One region of the Eubacterium maltosivorans genome, then DNA from elsewhere that is predicted to be linked to it. Evidence: riboswitches for the same ligand, from Rfam matches in the RefSeq annotation. Region 1 holds a riboswitch; the other holds the start of a gene.
What was found. A riboswitch is a leader RNA that binds a small molecule or an ion and turns the genes downstream of it on or off. The one in region 1 is predicted to bind cyclic di-GMP.

Region 2: another riboswitch for cyclic di-GMP. It lies ahead of CPZ25_RS17890 (sensor domain-containing protein); the one in region 1 lies ahead of CPZ25_RS12990 (helix-turn-helix domain-containing protein).

What each region holds. Positions count from the first base shown of each region.
Region 1 covers NZ_CP029487.1:2,744,814-2,752,793, forward strand. Annotated here, with positions in the region: gene holB (DNA polymerase III subunit delta') at 1-155, opposite strand, end outside; gene CPZ25_RS12965 (hypothetical protein) at 168-431, opposite strand; gene CPZ25_RS12970 (dTMP kinase) at 418-1,104, opposite strand; gene CPZ25_RS12975 (aminotransferase class I/II-fold pyridoxal phosphate-dependent enzyme) at 1,164-2,576, opposite strand; gene trxA (thioredoxin) at 2,674-2,997, shown strand; gene CPZ25_RS12985 (helix-turn-helix domain-containing protein) at 3,213-3,548, shown strand; cyclic di-GMP riboswitch class I at 3,640-3,727, shown strand; gene CPZ25_RS12990 (helix-turn-helix domain-containing protein) at 3,819-4,151, shown strand; gene CPZ25_RS12995 (LTA synthase family protein) at 4,189-6,192, opposite strand; gene metG (methionine--tRNA ligase) at 6,275-7,980, opposite strand, start outside.
Region 2 covers NZ_CP029487.1:3,851,406-3,858,633, reverse strand. Annotated here, with positions in the region: gene CPZ25_RS17900 (DUF4956 domain-containing protein) at 1-471, shown strand, start outside; gene CPZ25_RS17895 (carbohydrate-binding domain-containing protein) at 482-2,365, shown strand; gene CPZ25_RS17890 (sensor domain-containing protein) at 2,406-4,529, opposite strand; cyclic di-GMP riboswitch class I at 4,553-4,636, opposite strand; gene CPZ25_RS17885 (redox-sensing transcriptional repressor Rex) at 4,735-5,379, opposite strand; gene CPZ25_RS17880 (P-II family nitrogen regulator) at 5,539-5,889, opposite strand; gene CPZ25_RS17875 (DUF1538 domain-containing protein) at 5,957-6,721, opposite strand; gene CPZ25_RS17870 (DUF1538 domain-containing protein) at 6,718-7,228, opposite strand, start outside.

The sequences.
Region 1 (7,980 bases):
CGGCATAAAAGGGCTTTTGCAAATTCAAGGGCCATCATGGTCTTGCCAATACCTTTTTTTCCCACAAAAAGATAGGCGTGACTCACTTCATGATTAGCCAGGCTTCCCGCCAGAAGCTTTTTAAACCGCTCCTGCTCAATAATTGCCTTAAACATGCCTGCTCCTTCCTAGTGCCATTCTTCTTCGGCTAATTCTGAAAAATCTGTTTTAAGCAGCGCCTTTGCCTCCTCAAGATCTCCCGGGTCCACAAATATTTCAATATTGGCCGTGGTGAAGGTTCCCATAAAAATACTGCGGATCGGGCCGCCAAAGCCTTTTTCCCTCGAGGTGACCTTAATGCCGTTCGCCTCCAGAAAGCTCCGCGTCATGGCAAACTCCATGTCCGAATAGGCTACCTTCAAAAGCGCATAGCGGTCCTCAAACCGTTCCACTTGTCATCACCCTTTCATATATTTCTTCGTGTATATCCTCAATACTCCGGAGTCTGCCCTCCGCAACACATACGATCTCTGTCCAACTATACTTCTCAATGAGCTCAAGGGCATTCTGATACGCGTGGATCAGGTGCTCCGGGCTTTTTTCGTGTATATCTTTCTCCGCTTTACCCGTGATTTTATTGGCGCGGCCCTCCATCAGCTTAAAGTTAATTTCCGGCGGTATATTCAAAAAGAAAACCGCGTCTGGTACAGGCAGCTCCATCTTGTTAAACTCATAATCTGACAGCCAGTCCATAAAACGGCCGCGCTCCTCCGGATCGCTGATTTTACCCGCCTGATGAACCATATTGGAAGTAGTGTACCGATCAGCGATCACGATGCCGCCGTCCTTGTAAAAGGCCTCGTAATCTTCCTTGTAGGAGGCATAACGGTCAGCTGCGTAAAAGGTCGAGGCGATGTAAGGACTGATGCTGTCCGGGTCATTGCCAAAGGCGCCGGACAGGTACAGCCGTACCATGGCGGAGGACTCCTTATCGTAACGGGGATAGGAAACCTTCATAACATGCTGTCCCTCCCTTTTCAGGCGGTCGTAGAGCTTTTCTGTCTGTGTCTGCTTACCGCTGCCGTCAACACCCTCGATGACAATCAGCTGTCCTTTATTTTCCATTGATAAACCTTCTTTTCTCATTTTGTTTCAGGCATTATTATATCATAACGGCCCATGCATTAAAACGAAGAATTGAGAATGACTTCAATCATTCCCCCACTGTCTATTCCCACAACCGCTTCGCCGTTTCTCCGCCGTCTTAAGAGCTCCGCCACGGTTTCTTCTGTCACCAGACTCCCAGGCAGCAGCACTGGTATCCCCGGAGGATACGGGATGACAAAGCCCGCTGCGGCACTGCCTGCTGCGTCCTCCAAAGGCAGCCGCCCGGTTTCCATATTGTAGAGCGCCTGCCACAGGGGATATTTTTCCTCGTGCTTCCAGACACTGACAAATCCAGCATCCGGCAGCTCAGAGACTTCTGGACAGTCTCTGTTCATGTCTGCCACTGCTGCCATCAGCTGATCCAGTTCGCCGGCTGCAGTGCCGATTCCAGTCATGGCCAGCACATAGTTAAATCCAGACATCTCACACTGAATGTTATACTCTGTTAGCAGCCGCTTTTCAACAGCAGTGCCCTTTCCGTTCTTTACCATCAGCAGCCACTTGCTTTTATCGTAGGGCTGCCCATCCTCCGGAGTATACAGAGCAATGCAGTCGCCCACCCCTGTCCGTTTCTGATAAAAATCCCAACGCTCCGCAATGGTTTTAAAAACAGTTTCTCCCTTTTCGCAGGCTTCGTCCACCGCGTTTTCCACACTCATCATCAGCAGATAGCTGGGACTGGAGGACTGAAGCATGGCCAGAAATTTTTTAACACGGCTTCTTTCTACCAGGGGCCCCTGCATGTGAAGCAGAGAGCTCTGGGTAAAAGCGCCTAAAAGCTTATGCGTGCTCTGAATGACAATATCTGCTCCGCAACTCACCGCGTCCGGCGGCAGCTCAGCACAAAACCTCAGGTGTGCCCCGTGGGCTTCATCCACGATCAGCACCTTGCCTTTTTTATGAAGCAGCTCAGCAATGGCAGCAACATCACTGACCGTGCCATAATAGGTGGGATTGACCAGTATCATCCCCTTTACCTCTGGGTGCTCCCGCAGATTTTTTTCTACCTGTTCCAGAGAAATACATTTTCCAAAGCCCAGCCGCGCATCGTATTCCGGTTCAAAATAAACACCTTTTATCCTGCCCAGGGCCAGCCCTGCATAAACAGAACGGTGGCAGTTTAACGGCACCAGAAGGCTCTCGCCTTCTCTGCAAACACCCATAATGGCACTCTGTATGCCGGTTGTGGTGCCGTTTACCAGAATACAGGCCTCCTCCGACCCGTAAGCTTCTGCCAGCTTTTTCTGAACCTTTAAAAGAATATCGGAGGGATCGTGCAGGTTATCCGCGCCAGGTATCTCTGTGACATCCAGAGTTGCCCAGTTTTCATTATCAAAACAAAAATTTCCCTTGTGCCCGGGCATATGAAACCGCAAAGCCCCTCTGTCACTGAGTTCTTGTAATCTTGTATATAAAAGTCGTTTTTTCATGAATTTATTTTATCATAAAATCCGGATTTTTCCCCTTTATTTTTAGATGGATTATTGGTATGATAATCTCTGTAAAAAAATTCAAGGAGTGAAAAAGATGGCAAATATCATCTCTGTCGATATGACTAACTTTGAATCGGAAGTGCTGAACTATACGGAAGGCCCTGTCATGGTTGATTTTTGGGCTGAATGGTGTGGTCCCTGTAAGGCTCTCCTTCCGATCATCGAAGAAATCGCCGGCGAAGTCCCTTCAACCGCCAAAATCTGCAAGCTGAATGTAGATGAAAATACTGACCTGGCCAGACAGTTTCATGTCATGAGCATCCCGACCTGTGTATTCTTAAAGGACGGCAGTGAAGTCGAACGTTTCGTGGGAAGCCGCGATAAGCAGGAATACATTGATACCCTAAAAAATTTATAAGTTTTTCAGACCACGCTTCGGGCATGGTCTTTTTTTATCGAACTATTTTTTATTAAATTTTCTTTTACAATACAAGACGTTTCTCTTTTTATTCTATTTTTATAACTATTATTTCGAAAATCCTTGAACCTTTTTCAAAAATATGTTACTATGAAAATTGTTTATAGATTCCTTATTTTCAATCATATCTGTCAAACACTCGGGAGGAACTCCAGATGAACAGTAAATACCTCGGGCAGCGGCTTCGCCAGTTTCGAAAAGACGCCCGTCTTACACAAAACCAGCTGGCTAAAAAAGCCGGTATCACCCCCACATACCTCAGTATCATTGAAAGGGGAGCGCAGCTGCCCCGGCTGGAAACTTTTATCAATCTGGCCAATATCCTGTCCGTTTCAGCCGACGATCTTCTGATGGAAGACCACGCAGAATCTCGCAAAGAAACGCACACTTCTTTCGCCATTCCGTCTGACAATCTGTCAGATGAGGAGCTCACTTTAGTGCAGGATATGGTCAAACTGATGTGTGACCATTTCAAAACAACAAATCACTGAATTATTTGTTTAAATTCTTGGACAAAACTATAATTGAATATTGACTTCATTCGCATTGTGAGTTATAGTAAATAATATACATCCGAATCATTTTGAAATAGGGCAAAACTACTGAAAGGTAGTGACGCAAAGCCAAGGGTCTAATTCATCAGGAGATGAAATGACAGCCGGTTGCTCGGGTATTAAACTTACTGAATGCAATCTCCCTGCCTTGGTTTGTGTGCCGGGGTCTTTTTATTGCCCCAATCTCACGCAGAGGAGTTAACCACAATGGATAATAAAGTTATTGGCAGGCATATTCGTGAAGCCCGTCTTGATAAAAAACTGACGCAGTACCAGCTCGCGGAACGTGTTCATATTACACCGAATTATCTGAGCATGCTGGAACGCGGCACCCATCTGCCCAAACTTGAAACACTCATCACTATCTCCGAAGCACTGGAGGTTCCTGTCAGCGCGCTTCTTGCCGATTTTCCCGTCGAGTCCTTTACCAGCCGGATTCACTTTCTGTCCACTGCAATGGAAGGGCTGGACGACGAGCAATCTAAAATCGTGTGCGATGTCATCAAGGTAATGACTGATGGCTTTAAATTGAAAAAATAGCTAAAAAACCCGGATCTTATCGATCCGGGTTTTTTAATTAAAAGTCTGCGGCCGGGTAAAACAAATCGTTTCGCCGCCTTGCTGTATCCAGCATATTATTGTAGAGCATCTGCTGGTATTCCAGAACCTCTCGGTCGTGGATCGTCGGGTCTCCCCTTCTGAAGTACTGCTCCTCATTATCGATAATCCCTACAGAATTAATAACCGGCAGTGTCTCAGACAGCCTCATTAAATAATCATTGTAGGGCGTCCCCTGGATACCGGCCTGCTCCAGCAGCAGGCTGGAAAGGTAATTTATGCTCAGCTTATCCACCTGGGCCTCCGGGATGTCATAGTTTGCCCAGATGACAAAGGGCGTGACGTAACGCTTCTGCAGCTCCTCTGTGCTCCACTGATCCAAAGGCTTCTGCATGAGCTCTTCATAAAATGCCTGCTCAATATATGCCTGGTGATCTCCAAACATAACTATCAGCGTGGGCTCATCCTGCCCGCTGAAATAATCGATCAGACCTTTAAACGCTGCGTCGGAGTTTCGCATCAGAGATAAATACTGCTCGGTTTCGGGGTAACTTCCCTCCATCCCCTCCAGAAGCACTGGATCAAGATCATCAGCGTTCATCTGGTAGCCAGCGTGGTTTTGGATGGTCACATCAAAGACAAACAGCGGATTATCCCCCTTGTTCTCATAAAGATCAATGACCTTGTCATAGGTGGCCGCATCGCTGACCCATTTTTCTCTAAGCGTCTGCGATTCCAAAAATTCTTCTTCTGAGAAAAACTGCTGAAAGCCAAAATTCGGATAAACCTTGTCACGGTTCCAGGCGTTCCGCTCTCCGGGATGGATGGCATAGCTGTTGTAGCCCTCATAGTTCAGCGTTGACGTAAGGCTGGGCGCCGGAACCTTAATATACAGTTGATAGGGTCTTGCATTTTCCGGCAGATAAGCCGTCGTATTTCCGGTCAGAAAGGCATATTCGGAGTCACAGGTACCTCCACCGAAAACCGACACATAAAGATTCCCTTTAATGGTATTCTCCTGCAGGCTGTCAATAAAGGGCATAACGTCAATATTGGTGGAAAAATCCCCCACGGTCCGCAAATCGCTGAAGGACTCATTCATAATGGCAATGATATTGGGTTTATGATTGTTTTTCACTCCAGGTCCTGCAGCGGCTTTTTCCGTTGTCCCGCCCCGCCCGACGGCCCCGGTGGTCATGGGCTGCTGAACATTTTTGATGCTCTCGCCCAAAAACGCCAGGTCATAGCCCTCGGGTTCCCTGACATGGGAAAGCTTGGCATTGACCGTAAAAGTATAGGGGTAACCGTTAACCGGCATATCCCAGGCATAATAATACCGCTCCACATTGGTCTCAAAAAACAGACCAAAGGTGATGGTCAGTGTTACAAAAGCTGTCAGCCTCAGCTTACGGCTTTTGTATTTATCGTGAATGCTGCCGTTTGCTTTAAAGGCCCAGAACAACAGCGCCGTCAAAACCAGCGCAGCAAGCAAAATGGTGCCGCTGAGCTCAAAATGATAAGCTGAGGCGACCTGGAGTCCTGTCTTTGCTGAGAACAGATCCGTATAGAGCAGCGTATCTCCTCTGAACAGACGGACAAAGTAGCCAGCCAGTCCAAAAATATACATCAGAATTCCTCCGCCTATCAAAGACGTTCTCATCCGCCCGGTTATAATATATAAAAACACATAGACTGCCATACAGCAGGCCAGATTTAAAAACAAACGGATCCCCTCCGTATCGAAGGGTGCTTCCTGAAAAATCTGGAAGATGGTATAGGAAAAGGCTGAGGACAGGACAAGCAGCAGCACGTTCCACAGAGCTGCCGCCCGTTCCCGGCACGCTATATTTGAAAAGATGGCCAGCCCGATCATAAACACACACAGCCCTGCTGTATTCAGGTAGCCCTCATCAAAGCCCATCATCTGGTAGCAAAGCGCCAGACTCAGGCTCAGCGCTGCCACTGCCGCCAGCGCCGCCAATATTCTTTTTTTACTCGTTGTTAAATTGATTACAGAATCCAAAAAAAACCTCCCGTTCTCTGGATATTATACCATTAAACGGGAGATTTTGTGTCATTTTCAATACAAATTAAGTTTTACTCTTTTAGCTTACTTTACCACCGGCTGGAATCACATCGCCGTCGACCGTCAGAATACTCAATTTTTTTCCTTTTACAGCGGAAAGAATCATTCCGTTGGACTCCAGTCCGCGCAGCATTACTGGTTTCAGATTTGTACATACAATCACCTTTTTACCCACAAGGTCTTCAGGCTTATAATATTTGGCGATTCCAGAAATAATCTGGCGCTTTTCTGTCCCCAGATCCAGCTGGAATACCAGCAGTCGGTCTGCGTCAGGGTGCTGTTCACAGGAGATAACCTCCGCGACCTTCATCTCAACCTTGGCAAAATCGTCAATGGTGATCAGACCTTCCGGCACCTCGGTTTTTTCTTCCTTCTTCGCCTGTTTTTCCTTTTTAGGCTGCTGCTTTTGCTCTGGTTTTTCCTTCTTTACTTCAATTCTCGGGAAGATCGGTTCACAGCGTTCTACCTGGATGCCGTCCGGATATTTTCCAAAGGACTGGATGCTTTCCCAAGTCCTGAGTTCCTCCGGCACCTTGAGCTCATCGGCGATCTTAACGCCGGTATCCGGCATTGCAGAGCTTACGAGCACAGAAATTATTCTGAGAGACTCTGTCAGATTATACATAACCATTGCCAGCCGGGCTTTCTTTTCAGGATCTTTGATCAAAACCCAGGGCTGTGTCTCATCGATGTATTTATTTGTTCGGGATACCAGCTTCCAGATCGCCTCCAGCGCACGGCTAAAGTCCAGTTTATTCATGTAATCTTCCACAACGCCGGGAGTTTCCACGGCCAAGGCAGCGAGGTCAGCGTCAAACTCACCGCTTTCACGCTCAGCCGGAATCACACCGCCAAAATATTTCACGGTCATGGCCACTGTCCGACTCAGGAGATTACCCAAGTCATTGGCCAGATCAGAATTGATATGGCTGACCAGCAGGTCTTCGTTGTAAATACCGTCTGCACCATAAGTCATTTCACGCAGCACATGATAGCGCAGGGCGTCCACGCCGTATTTTTGGGCCAACTCTACCGGATCAACTACATTGCCCACAGATTTGGACATTTTACCGCCCTTTAACAGAATCCAGCCATGACCGTAGACGCGTTCCGGCAGGGGCAGATCCAGCGCCATGAGGATAATCGGCCAATAAATGGTATGGAAGCGGATAATGTCCTTACCGACCAGATGCACATTTGCCGGCCAGTATTTATCCATGAGCTGAGGCTTGTCATTCATGTAGCCAAGGGCCGAGATATAATTCGGGAGAGCGTCGATCCAGACATACACCACATGCCCCGGGTCAAAGGTTACCGGAACACCCCAGCTGAAGGAGGTTCTGGAAACGCAGAGATCCTGAAGGCCGGGCTTGATGAAGTTGTTGATCATCTCGTTCTTCCGGGATTCCGGCTGAATAAAATCCGGATGGTCCTCAATATACTGCAATAAGCGGTCTGCATATTTGGACATTTTAAAGAAATAAGCTTCCTCAGAGGCCTTTTCAACTGGACGTCCGCAATCCGGGCAGTTGCCGTCCACCAGCTGGCTTTCTGTCCAGAAGGACTCGCAGGGCGTGCAGTACCAGCCTTCATATTTTCCCTTGTAGATATCGCCCTGATCATAGAGTTTTTTAAAAATCTGCTGGATGGTTTTCTCGTGTTCCGGATCTGTGGTGCGGATAAACTGGTCATAGTTAATGTTCATCAGCTTCCACAGCTCCTTAA
Region 2 (7,228 bases), 1.1 Mb from region 1:
GGCACCAGCGTGGCCGTGCTCGGCGCCTTCAGCCTAATCCGCTTCCGCTCGGTTCCGGGCAGCTCCCGGGAGATCAGCAGCATCTTCTTTTCCATGGCGGTGGGGCTGGCCACCGGCACTGGCTACGTGGTGTTCGCCGCAGTCATCACCATTGTTATCAGCCTGGTCATGCTCATTCTCTGCCGCTCTCCCTTTGGCGAGCGCAAGCCGCTTGACAAGGAGCTGCGCGTCACCATTCCCGAAAACCTGGACTATTCTGAAATTTTTGATGATATTTTCAGTACCTACACAAAAAAGGTGTCTCTGGAACGCGTTAAAACCACCAACCTCGGCAGCATGTATGAACTCTCATACCACATTGTCCTGAAGCGGGATGAGGATGAGAAAGCCCTCATCGACGCCATTCGCTGCCGCAACGGCAACCTCACGGTGATCTGCGGCCGGCCCCAGACGGTTTCTGAGGCCCTTTAGGAGAAAAAACATGAAAAAAACAAGCCTTTTATTTTTAGCCTTTATTCCGCTCTTTATCCTCCTGCCGGTTCTCACAGCCGGCTGCAGCGCAAAGGCCGGAACCTCCTCCGGCGCAGACACCACGGCCACAGCGGCCGGTTATGACGCGGAGGACTATGACACAGACTATAGTGATGAAAATCCCCAGAGCGTTACGCTGAAGGAAAACAGCATTGATTTTTCCGGCGACGGCGCCACCGTAAACAGCAGCACCCTCACCATCACAGGGGCCGGCGCTTATGTGCTCTCCGGTACCCTGAATGACGGCAGCATTGTCATAGACACTGACAAAAACGCCACGGTCCGCCTTGTGCTCAAGGACGCCCATATCACCTCGGGCAGTGGCGCGGCCATCTACAGCAGGCAGGCCGGCAAAACCCTCGTTACCCTGGAGGCCGGCACCCAGAACAGCCTGACCGACAGCGCGTCACGGGACAGTGCGGACACAGATGCTCCAAGCGCGGCGCTCTATGTGCAGGATGACCTGACCATCAACGGCGACGGCGCATTGTCGGTGACTGGCAGCTACAACGACGCCATTACCTCAAAGGACGACCTGAAAATCATGTCTGGCACCATCACCATTCCCTCCTCGGCGGATGACGGCATTGTGGGACGCGACGCCACCAAAATCGCGGGCGGCGCCATCACCATCAACGCTGCCGGCGACGGCATCAAGGCCACCAATGATGAGGATACTGCCAAGGGCACCATCCAGATCGACGGCGGTACCTTTGACATTACCGCAGGAGCTGACGGCATCCAGGCCGAAAACACTCTTACGGTGGGCGGCGGCACCTTCAGCCTGGTCACAGGCGGCGGAAGCGCCAACAACAGCGATAAGGCAGGAACCCCCGGCAGCACCTGGGGAAGCTGGCAGCCGACGCCCCAGACTGCCTCCGATGACGCCAACGACATGGCCCAGAGCGCCAAGGCGCTGAAGGCCGGAAACGCCATTGTCATCAACGCCGGTACCTATCACATTGACTCGTCTGACGACTCAATTCACTCTAATGGCACCATCGACATTAAAGACGGCACCTTTACCCTGAGCTCCGGCGATGACGGCATCCATGCCGACACCTCCCTGACCATCGACGGTGGTATCTTTGACATTACCAAGTCCTATGAAGGCCTGGAGAGCATGAGCATCACGCTGAACGGCGGCAAGGGCAGTATTGTGTCAAGCGACGACGGCATCAACGCCGCGGGCGGCGACGGCTCCTCACAAAACGGCCGGCCTGGGCAGAACCCCATGGAAAGCGCCAGTGTGGACGACGGTTCCATTGTGCTGAACATTAACGGCGGCGAATGGTATATCAACGCCGGCGGCGACGGGCTCGATTCCAACGCCTCCATCAACCAGACCAGCGGCACGGTTACCATCGATGGGCCCACCGATGGCGGCAACGGCGCTCTGGACTACGACGGCGCCTATAACCTGGCCGGCGGCACTCTGATCGCGGCGGGCAGCTCCGGTATGCTCCAGACGCCGTCGTCAGACTCTGCCCAGAACAGCATCTCTCTGACCTTTAACGCTTCTCAGGCGGCCGGCACCACCATCAGCCTGAAGGACGCGAACGGGGAGGAAATCGCAGGCTACACCCCGTCTAAGACATTCCAGAATATTATCATCAGCACGCCGGATATCCGGACCGGCGTCACCTACACACTGACAAAGGGCGGCGCAGACCTGACCACTGTCACCCCTTCTTCCTCCGTCACAAGCATTGGCGAGGACGGAAGCACCCACAGCGGCGGTATGGGCGGTGGTCCCGGCAACATGGGCGGCCCAGGCGGGAACCGGCCCGGCAGCAGCACTCCGCAGGATATGCAGGGCGGGCCGGGACAATAAGGATTAAAAAAAGAGCTGCACCTGGCGCGCAGCTCTTTTTTTAAATACTCTCTTTTAAAAACCGTTTCTCAAACTCCTCGACCGGCATGGGTCTGGAATAATAGTAGCCCTGGGCAGCCTGGCAGCCGCAGGCATTCAGGAAGCCTGCCTGATCGCCCGTTTCTACGCCCTCGGCAATGACCTGAAGCTCCAGGTCGTTGATCATGCCGATGGTATGCTCAATGATGGTTTTACCTTTCTGGGTCGCCACGCTCTCGTTAAAGAACTCACGGTCCAGCTTAATGGTGTTGACCGGTACATTTTTGAGCATATTGAGCGAGGAATAGCCTGATCCAAAATCGTCCATTGAAAAGGAGATTCCTTCCTCTCTCAACCGCTCCATGCCGCGGTACAAATCCACCGTGTTCTCTACAAAGCTGCTCTCAGTCAGCTCGACTTCTAAAAGCGCCTTGGGAATATCGTAGCGTCTTATAATATGCAGCAGCTTTTTATAAAAATTCGGGTTATATACCTGCACTCTGGACACATTAACCGACACCGGAACTGCTTCCATCCCCCTGTCCAGCCAGGATTTAATGATCCGGCAGGTTTCCTCCCAGACGTATTCGTCCAGCTTGATGATGAAGCCGTTGCGCTCAAAAAGCGGGATGAAACGGTAGGGCGTCAGGAACCCTCTTTCAGGATGATCCCAGCGCACCAGCGCCTCCGCGCCGATCACGCTGCCTGTCTGCACATTGTGCTTGGGCTGGAGATACACCTTGAACTGGTGCTTTTTCAGCGCGTCGTCCATCTCGTTTTCGATCCGCTGCTCCTCAATCTGTTTGGCTCTCAGCTTTTTATCGTAAAAGGCCCACTGCTTGATGAGGCTCCCTTTAATGGTCTTCTGGGCCAGGTTTGCCCAGTCGCATAGGATACTGATCTGGACATTCCGGTCCCTCACAATGCAGATACCGCAGGAGGGCATAACCTGGTAGGTTTCTGAATACTGGTTAATCTCCGCCAGTATTTTCTGAATACGCCTGAGCAGTGGCTCACCCGAACCATAGGACATACAGAGACAGAACACATCGCTGTTCATGCGCCCAAAAGCGTCCATCGGCCCCATATGGCCCGAAATAACAGTTGCCATAAAGCGGAGCAGCCGGTTTCCCTCCTCCCGTCCATACAGATCATTGATAAACTTAAAGCGGTTGACATCCAGGCGCACCACGGCATATTTCTGCTCCGGATGCTCCCTGAGCAGCTTTTCTGCCCGGGAATAAAAGGTATTGATGTTATAGATACCGGTTAACATATCAAACTCTGCCCGGTATTTCAGGGTTTCGTGCGCGCGCTTGGATTCGTCGATGTCGTTCAGGGTACCGATCACCCGGCTGATGCCGCCATCCTCATTGTAAAGCACATTAAATACAATTTTACACCAGATATAGCGGCCTTTCTTATTGCAGAGCCGGATTTCCAGCTCTACCTGCCCGTTGCTGATGGCGTCCATGCTCATTTTCTGCTTTAATATTTCAATATCGCCGGGGTGGACGACCCCATCGTCAAGCCAGATTTCCTTGATGTCCCGGCCGTCATAGCTGCCCATAAAATTTTCCGAAAACCGGGGCGCATAATAGCGCTCTCCGGTCTCTGGGTTCCACTCAAATACCAGGGTGTTTGTCTGCCCAATCACCAGACGGTAACGCTCGTCATCCATCTGCTTTTTCTGAAGGCTTTGGTTTTCCTTCTCAACGGCTTCCAGCTGTTTTTTATAATCAATATCCATGATAAAGCAGAGCAGGATCTCATCCTCCTCGCCTTCAATATCCGCTGGAAAAACGGTCAGCGAGGCCCAGTGATAGGCGCCGTCCTCCCAAAGCTTACGGAACTCTCCAATGACGCTGGTCTTTCCGGAAGCCAGTGCCGCGTGTATTTTATCAATATCAAAAAAATCCAAAAAACGTCTCGAATCCTCCGGGTGAATCATGTGCGCTGCCACATCGGCAATACCGTCTGTCAAAGCGCCGTCTTCTGGCGGCGTCACATATTTACCCTCTACATGGTAGATGATCCGATAATGATTTTTGGTAATGTTCAGTTCATAGAGCTCGTCGTAAATATTACGCAAAGCTACGTTATAAACATTATTTTCAATGGTTTCGTTTGTCTTTTTTCCTGCCATTTTACAGCTCCTGTTATGGGTTTAACTGCAGCTGGCTACCCTACAATGTATGTTTAGGCCCTGTAGCTTTGCGTCTCTGTCTTTCAGCAGATTTGCCCTAGTATTAATCTCGTTTATATTTTACTCTATTATATAATAGATTTTTTTGAAACACAACTCCTATTTTCCACCAAAAAAGCAGGCTTAAGCCTGCTGGTATTTCTGGTTATTCGTTCTCTTCCTCTTCGTTAATCAGGTAGGTTAAGGTAAACAGACTGTCGGTGATGTTCACACTCTCTACCACCACGTCGTCCGGCACCGTCAGGTCCAGAGGCACGAAGTTCAGGATCGCTTTGATCCCGAGCTCTACGACACGGTCTGTGGTTTCCTGCCCGACCTTCTGCGGTACACTCAGGATACAGATATCAATCTTATGGTGCGCCACAAAGGCGTCGAGATCGTCCATGTGGTACACAGTCACGTCTCCGACCTTTTTGCCAATCTGATCCGGATCCACGTCGAACATGGCCTTGAAGTGAATGCCCTCTTCCTTAAAGCGCTCGTAATTGACAATGGCATGTCCCAGGTTCCCAGAACCGATGATAATGCAGTTATACTGGAGATCAAGCCCCAGAATTTTGCGAATGGCCTCCTTCAGCTCTTTTACCTTGTAGCCGTAGCCCTGCTGTCCGTAAGCGCCAAAGGAATTCAGGTCCTGCCGGATCTGCGAGGCGGTCAGCCCCATCATAGCCGCCAGCTCCTTAGACGAGATTTTTTCAATATGTTGATCCTGTAAATCGGTTAAATACTGGTAATACTTGGGCAGACGCTTAACAACTGTCATCGATACCCTTTTTGAAAAAGTTTGCATTCTGCACTCCCCTCCTGCGTCGTACTTATCCTTTTTATTATATCAAGTTGTTAAAAAAACGTCAATTTTTATGGTCGAATTAATTAAAAAAGTGTCAAAGTTTTTTAATTCCTTCAGAAACCGGGCAAACAAGCGCCTTCGGGGTGTCTTTAAAAGCAATTAATCGGTGATGTCCGACATCAGGTTAAGGTGCGGGCTGCCAATCACCTTGGCCACATCCAGCACAAAAGCAATGCCCATGCCCGGCCTGTCGATTTCGATTTTCTTCTGGATCGAGCAGAGCACCGCGTTCCTTATGGACGCGTCCACCAGAATCAGAACGATCTCCTTTTCAGGCTCAATGGTGATGCCGAAAAACCGGGCGTTCTCATGGATGCCGGATCCACGGCCATACATAACGGTCGCTCCGTCAGCGCCGCCCTGTTTGGCCGCGTCAATGACCTCGCCGGACATATCCTTTTCCACAATCACCACAATCAGTTCGGTCTTAATCTTATTTCTGTCTTCCATTTTTTCCTCCATCATTCGCTAAGTAATCTACATATTATATATGATTAAAATCTTCTGTCAATACCGGTTAAGAATCACGCGGCTGCTTTTCACACTGCCTTTTCCTGTAGGCCTCCTTCTGCTTATAAAAGAAGCCCAGAAGCAGGGTTGTCAGAATCGGCGCAAGGGCAATCAGCGCTACCACGCCAAAGCCGTCCAGCAGCGGATTTCGTCCTGGCGTCGCGCCCGCCACAGCCACTGAAAGAGACAGAATAAAGGTCGAGCACATGGGGCCAGTGGCTACGCCGCCGTTATCAAAGGCCATAGCCAGAAAATTCGGCTCCACAAAGCGGCCGAGAATAAAGGCCAGTATATAGCCCGGAATCAAAATCCACCAGAGCGAAATACCGGCCAGCAGCCGGATCATGGCCGTCATAACCGCTAACGCCACGCCCAGCGAGATCGCAAGCAGCATAACGCGTGCTTTGATGGCGCCGCTGGTCATTTCCTCAACCTGCTTTACCATGACCTGGACGGCTGGCTCGGCAAAGGCGACCAGAAAACCGATGGCAAAGCCCAGCGGAATGAGAATCCAGCTGTACTCAAGCTCTGCAAGGGCTGTGCCCAAAAATTCGCCGGCCGGTACAAAGGCAATGTTTACGCCCTGGAGAAACAGCACCAGCCCCAGGTAAGTCACCACAAAGCCGCCTATAATCCGCTTGATAATAGGAGCCCGCAGCCGCAGCGCAATGGCGTTCAAAAACAGAAAAATCAAAACAATGGGCAGGATGGCCAGAAAAACCTCCCATGCCACCTCCGGCATACCGTGAAATAAATGACTGATCAGGCTCATCTGAAGATCACCCCCAAAATCATGACGGCCAGCACCGGTCCCAGCGAGGACAGGGCAACCATCCCAAAGCTGTCTGTTCCTTCCCTGCTGGTTCTTACGCCGCTGGTGATCCCGCTGCCCAGACTCAGTATAAAGGGCACTGTGATGGGACCAGTAGTGACGCCGCCGGAATCAAAGGCTACTGGCGCCATCTCAGGGTTCGTAAAAAAGGACAGGGCAAAAACAGCGATATACCCAATGATCAGGATATGGTACAGCTTCATCTGAAAAACAAAGCGCAGCAGCGCGATAACCAGAAAAATACCGACCCCAACGCCGACCACAGCGATGAGCATCGTCCGGTTGATGCTCCCCTCCGAGACTGCTGCCACCTGGCCAGCCAGCACCTGCACATCCGGCTCGGCAATGGTCACAAACATGCCCACAAAAAAGCCGGCGATAATCAGAATTTTCAAGCTTCTCCGGGAAACCAGAAAATTTCCCACACGCTCACCAACCTCCATCATG